Regions from separate parts of the Salinicola sp. CPA57 genome, predicted to be linked through region 2. Evidence: predicted binding sites of a transcription regulator. Region 2 holds the regulator's gene; the other holds the start of a gene.
What was found. Region 2 encodes PhoB, which activates phosphate uptake and scavenging genes when phosphate is short. Its sites were predicted from a motif close to TGTCATANNNNTGTCANA; they were not measured.
Positions count from the first base shown of each region.

Region 1 (3,412 bases), on a different contig from region 2:
AGTCGGCCGCGATATGCTCAGGCGGCATTGCTCCACTCGGGGAACGGGTCCGGCAACGTCACCCAGTAGTCCTTGCCGCGAGCCAGTTCGTCGTCGCTTAGCAGGCACGCCTCGAGCCGTTGCCGAATCCCGACGGCATCCAGGCCCTGGCCGATGAAGACCAGTTCCTGGCGCATGTCGCCGAACGGCTCCTGCCACTTTTCCAGGATCGACGCGCGATACTCGGGATCCTGCGGCCAGCGCGATTCCGGCACCGCCCGCCAGAACAGGCCGGCGAAGCCATGGTGGGCGATGCCACCGGCCTGGCTCCACTGGCCGGCGAACTGCGGCCGGCTGGCGAGCCAGAAGAACCCTTTCGAGCGCAGCAGCTTGCCGTGGCCCCAGTCGCCGTGCAGCACGGCGTGAAAACGCTGCGGATGAAACGGCCGACGCGCCTCGAAGCTGAAGCTGGAGATTCCGTACTCCTCGGTTTCCGGCACGTGCTCACCGCGCATTTCCTTGAGCCAGCCTGGCGCCTGTTGCGCCTTGTCGAAGCTGAACCGGCCGGTATTCAGCACCCTCTCCAGCGGCACCTGTCCGTTCTGAATGGCGATGATCTCGGCGTCGGGGTTGAGGCTTTTCAGCACCGCCTCGAGTTCGCCTAGGGCGCGCGCTTCGATCAGGTCGGACTTGGAGATCAGCAGCACGTCGCAGAATTCGATCTGATCCACCAGCAGGTCGGCGACATTGCGCTCGTCCTCGTCGCCCAGACTCTCACCGGCTTCCGCCAGCGACTTGGCCTCATGGTATTGCGAGAGGAAGTTGGCCCCGTCGACCACGGTAACCAGAGTGTCCAGTCGGGCGACCTGGGACAGACTTCGCCCCTGCTCGTCTTCGAAGGTGAACGTCTCGGCCACCGGCAGCGGTTCGGAGATGCCGGTGGACTCGATCACCAGATAATCGAAGCGCCCCTCGTCGGCGAGCCGACTCACCTCGATCAACAGATCCTCGCGCAACGTGCAGCAGATGCAGCCGTTGCTCATCTCGACCAGCTTCTCTTCGGCACGGTTGAGATCGACCTCGCGCTCGACCAGCGCGGCGTCGATATTGATTTCGCTCATGTCATTGACGATCACCGCGATGCGCCGGCCGTCGCGATTGTTGAGCAGATGATTCAACACCGTCGTCTTGCCGGCACCAAGAAAACCGGACAGGACGGTAACGGGTAATGGATTCATGATTTTTCTCGAGGCCAAAGGTTACGGTAGATCAGCCACCAGGACTGCTGACGCTGACGTGTTTGCGTCGACTCGGACTCTGATGGCGGCAATGGCTTCAGCCGAGCCCTGTAAATTATGTTATATCATAACAATAAGGTCAATTTTAGATTTGCTGCTCGGAAACGAACATGAAATGCAGTCATTAGCGAAGGTCGAATGCGCTTCTTGGCGGATTTTGCGCACACTGTGACAAAACCATGACAGCGAACGCGGCTTGACCAGACAGACGACACGCACGTTCGATGTCGCTTATAACAACCTCCGCCTCAGGAGACACGCCATGCTACGACGCCTCAAACGATCCAAGTCCCGTTCGCTCCGCCTCCCTCTCTCGCTTTTGACCACGCTGACGCTCGGCTGCGGCATTGCCTTCGCGGCACAGGCCGCGGATGAGTGCCCGCAGCGCGGGGATCTGGCACCCATGTACTGCGATGCCGACGGCGACCTGGTCGCCGATGCACCGAGCGACGAATCCCAACTGATCGATCCCGATCCGCTGGTCTTCGCCTACACCCCAGTCGAGGATCCGGCGATCTACGCCGATATCTGGGAACCGTTCATCGAGCACCTGCGCGACGTGACCGGCAAGGACGTTCGCTTCTACGCCGTGCAGTCCAACGCGGCGGAAATCGAGGCGATGCGTAGCGGCCGCATCCAGGTTGCGGGCTTCTCCACCGGGCCGACGCCGTTCGCGGTCAACCTGGCCGGGGCGGTGCCGTTCGCGATCATGGGCAGCGACGATGGCGAGTTCGGCTACACCCTGCAGGTCTACACCCGCAAGGACAGCGGCATCGACGAGCTGAGCGATCTCAAGGGCAAGCGCGTCGCGCACACCTCGCCCACGTCCAACTCCGGCAATCTGGCGCCTCGCGCACTGTTCCCCAAGCAGGGCATCACTCCGGACGAGGATTACGAGGTGGTCTACTCGGGCTCTCACGACCAGTCGATGCTCGGCGTGGTGGCCGGCGATTATGATGCAGCGCCGGTCGCTTCCGAAGTGGTCGATCGCATGGCCGAGCGCGGTCTTTACGATCCGGAGGAGGTCAAGATCGTGTTCGAATCCAAGCGCTTCCCCACCACCTCTTACACCTACGCCAACAACCTCAAGCCGGAGTTGATCGACAAGATCAAGGAAGCCTTCTTCAGCTTTGACATGAAGGGGACTGAACTGGGTGAGGAGTTCGACGGCGTGACCAAGTTCGTGCCGGTCACCTACCAGAAGGACTGGGAAGTGATTCGCGACATTCAGGATGCCAACGGCATCGTCTACTCCCAGGAAAACGTCGAATAACCCTGCCGAACCGCCCGATGGCGCCGTCTGACATCATGGTCGATGGCGCCGTCAAAAGAGGATCTCCCATGCTGCGCATTCAGAATCTGGTCAAGCGTTACGGCCATGGCGAGCCGGTGCTGCGCGGTCTCAACCTCGACGTGGCCGGCGAATCGGTAGTCTCGATCATCGGTGCCTCGGGGGCTGGCAAGAGCACCCTGCTGCGCTGCATCAACCGTCTGGTCGAACCCAGCGAAGGCAGCATCGAGCTCAACGGCCTTGAACTGACCACGCTGAAACGCGAAGAGCTTCGCAAGGCCCGCCGGCGGATCGGGATGATCTTCCAGGGCTTCAATCTGGTCGATCGTCTGACGGTCATGGAAAACGTCCAATGCGGGCGGTTGGGCTACATCCCTTACTGGCGCGCGGCGCTGCGCAAGTATCCAGCTGAAGATATCGAACGTGCCTATCACTTGATGGAGCGGGTCGGTATCGCCCACTACGCCAACAAACGCGCCGATGCGCTCTCCGGCGGCGAACGTCAGCGCGTCGGCGTGGTGCGGGCACTGATGCAGCAGCCCGAGATCCTGCTGGCCGACGAACCCACCGCATCGCTGGACCCGGTCAGTTCGCGCCAGATCATGGAGCTGCTGCAGAACCTGTCTCAGGAGCTGTCGCTACCGGTGCTGATCAATATTCATAACGTGGCCGAGGCGCGTGAATACACCCAGCGCATCGTCGGCATGCGCTTCGGAAAACTGATCTTCGATGGCGCCCCGGCCGATCTGGACCAGGAAGCGATGGATGCCGTCTACAGCGGTACGCCGGGCGAAGAGCGCCAACAAGCCGATGTTGGCCCGGCGCAGGCGCAGGCGGTCGTGTC
Region 1 covers NZ_PZJR01000013.1:3,851-7,262, forward strand. The annotation lists gene zigA (zinc metallochaperone GTPase ZigA) at 18-1,217, opposite strand; gene phnD (phosphate/phosphite/phosphonate ABC transporter substrate-binding protein) at 1,540-2,550, shown strand; gene phnC (phosphonate ABC transporter ATP-binding protein) at 2,619-3,412, shown strand, end outside.
Region 1: a site for PhoB is predicted at 1,445-1,462, ahead of phnD (phosphate/phosphite/phosphonate ABC transporter substrate-binding protein). Genes of this name have one in related genera too.

Region 2 (3,412 bases):
GAGATCGCGGGCATCGGCAGCAATCCCGTCGAGAAGCGAGGGGACATCGATGGTATCGCGGTCATCGTTGGGGCTATCGATCTCCAGGCGCGACAGCAGCAGCAGATCCTCGACCAGATTCTGCATGCGCGTGGTCTGTGCCTGCATCTGACCGAACCCTCGCTGCCAGCGCTCGGGCAACTGGTCGGCATGATCCGAATAGGTCTCCAGATAACCCGCCAGCACTGTCAGCGGCGTGCGCAATTCATGGGAGACATTGGCGACGAAGTCACGGCGCATCATCTCCAACTGATGCAGACGGGAGACATCGCGGGCCATCAGCAGACGTTCGTTGTCGCCGAACAGGGTGAGATGGAACTGCAGCGTGCGATTGCCTTGCAGCGGCGAGGGGATCAGCAGCGGCTCGCGGTAATCGCCGGCTTCGAAATAGTCGATGAAGCGGGGGTCGCGCAGAAAGTTGGTGATCGGCTGGCCGCGATCGTGGTCGGGCTGCAGGCCCAGCATGTCGCAGGCGGCGCTGTTCCACCACTCGAGGTCGCCGTTGGGGTCGAGCATCACCACGCTGTCGCGCATCGCCTCGCAGGAATCCTGGATGCGACGCAGGATATCGCGCAGGCGCTGCTGCAGTTGGGTCTGGGCCTTCTGGTAGCTGTACAGCCGGTCGAACAGATCCCCCCACACGCCGGTGCCGGGCGGCGGCGCTTCGCGCGGATTCTTCAGCAGCCAGACGTAGAGCAGACGTACGTGGCGCAGGTGCAGAAAGACGTAGAGCCCGAGCCCCGCGGCCAGCCCCCATCCCAGCCCGGCAAGCAGATTGCCGCCCAGTTTGCCGAGCAGCAGGCCCAGCGCGCCGAGCCCGAACAGCATGTAGCCGAGACGCCACAGTTCGTTGATCCAGTAGCGCACGTCCGGACTTACTCCCTGATCGAAAAGCGGTAACCGGTGCCGCGCACGGTCTGGACCAGGTGCTGATGCGCTTCGCCGAGCGACTTGCGCAAGCGGCGAATGTGCACATCGACAGTGCGCTCTTCCACGTACACATTGCCGCCCCAGACCTGATCCAGCAACTGACTGCGGGTGTAGGCACGCTCCTGGTGGGTCATGAAGAACTGCAACAGGCGATATTCGGTAGGGCCGATCTCCAGCGCGCCGCCGTGGGAGGTGACGCGGTGACTGGAGGGATCGAGCCGCAGCCCGTCGACTTCGACGGCTTCCTCGATGCCCGGCGGCGTGGCGCGGCGCAGCACTGCCTTGAGCCGGGCCACCAGTTCGCGGGGGGAGAACGGCTTGGTGATGTAGTCGTCGGCGCCAGCTTCCAGCCCCTGGACCTTGTTGTCCTCCTCGCCCTTGGCGGTGAGCAGGATGATCGGCATCTCGGCGGTGGCTTCCTCGCGCTTCAGGCGGCGCGCCAGTTCGATGCCGCTGGTACCGGGCATCATCCAGTCGAGCAGGATCAGGTCGGGCTTCTGGTCGAGCGCCATGGCGTGGCCGGTCTGGGCGTTGTCCGCCTCCAGCACGCGATAGTCGGCCATCTCCAGGGCCACGGCGATCATTTCGCGGATGGGTGCTTCGTCGTCAACGATGAGTACGGTCTTGGAGCTCATGCACATGCCTCGGGTGAGCCGCCGGCAGGCTTTCCCGCGTGACGCCAGTGGTGCATCGGGATCGCTTCCGGCCGTGACAGAACGGTGACGATTACATCGTGAAAATATGACAGCGATATGACAGTCACGCCAGGCGTTGCGTCAGAGCGTCGGCCACAAGGTCAGAACCAGCCCTGCAAACAGTAGCAGCCCGGACCAGAAATTGTTGAGGAAAGCGCGGAAGCAGGCGTCGCGCTCGCGTTCGCGGATCAGCCACTGTTGGTAGACGAAGGTCGCCGCCATCGCCGCCAGGCCCAGCCAGAAAAATCCGCCCAGCGTTCCCAGCGCGCCGACCCAGACCAGCAGTGCCAGCGTCAGCAGCTGCAGCAGGCCGATGATCCGCTTGTCCCAGGCCCCGAACAGCCGGGCGGTGGATTTGATGCCGATCTTGATATCGTCGTCGCGATCGACCATCGCGTACTGGGTGTCGTAGGCCACGGTCCAGGCGACGTTGGCGACCAGCAGCAGCCAGGCTTCCAGCGGTACCTCGCGGCTCACCGCCATGAACGCCATCGGAATGCTCCATGAAAAAGCCATGCCCAGCACCACTTGCGGCAGATGGGTGTAGCGCTTCATGAAAGGGTAGATCGCGGCCAGCGCGACGCCGACGACCGAGAGCAGCACGGTGGCCAGATTGGTCAGACAGACCAGTACGAATGCCAGCACCACCAGGCCCGCGAACAGGATCTTGGCTTCCTTCTCGCGGATCCGACCGGTCGCCAGCGGGCGCGCCTTGGTGCGTTTGACGTGGCCGTCGAGATGCCGATCGGCGTAGTCGTTGACCACGCAGCCGGCGGCGCGCATCAGATAGACCCCGAGCACGAAGATGATCAGCGTGGCGCGATCCGGCAGCCCGTCGGCGGCCAGCCACAGCGCCCACAGCGTCGGCCACATCAGGAGCCAGGTGCCGATCGGCTTGTCCAGGCGCGTCAGGCGCAGGAAGTCGGGCAGGCGCGCCAGTCCGCGGGGGCGGGCGGACAAATCGTCGCCGCGGGGGCGGGCGGCTGAATCGTTGGCGCGGGACATGCAGTTCTCCGTAACGGCGGGCCGCAGAGACCTTATCGTAGATGGCACTCGGCTTCGAGATTGGCGTGATCGCGGCGAGGTGGAGGAGAGCCGGCCAGTCCCAGATCTTCGGCCATCTCGCGGCGAAAGCACTCCTGCACCAGCAGTTGAACGTCGCCATGGCGAAAGCGTGAACGCCGTAGCCACACGCCCTCGGCCTCCGCGGAGACGCGTGCCACCTCGATCGGATCGCGCTCCAGATCAGGCTGCGCGAACAGCCAGCTGCCCAGCGAACGTTCTCCCAGCGTGCGCAGGCGACGACAGCCGATGCGATCCAGCGGTGCGATCGAGCGTGCCGCCACCCACGGCCGCTCGCCGCTCATCAGCATCACCTCGCGCACCCAGGTAACGTCGGTAGGGGCCAGCCCCAGCGCCCGAGCTTCGTCGCGACGCGGCCGTTCGACGCCCTGATGCATCAGCTTGACTCGAAAGGGGCGCTCGGAGGCCGCGATCAGCCGCGCGGTCAGAGAGTCGGTGGACGCCACCCACCGCCACCAGGCGGCGCTCATCCGAGGGCGCTGAGCGGGGGCGGGAGACCAGCGGACCCAGCGCCAGGCGCGTTCGGCGGATGACAGGGCGTGGCAGTGGCAGGTCGAGGGCACGCGAGACGACTCCCTGAGAAGCAGCATGAAAGCGCCGGAAAAATGGCCGTCAACCGCCGGATGGCGCGGGCCGAAGGCGGCGTAGTGTAACATGAGGTCTCG
Region 2 covers NZ_PZJR01000004.1:46,249-49,660, forward strand. The annotation lists gene phoR (phosphate regulon sensor histidine kinase PhoR) at 1-906, opposite strand, end outside; gene phoB (phosphate regulon transcriptional regulator PhoB) at 915-1,604, opposite strand; gene ubiA (4-hydroxybenzoate octaprenyltransferase) at 1,746-2,669, opposite strand; gene DOM36_RS06215 (chorismate lyase) at 2,702-3,403, opposite strand.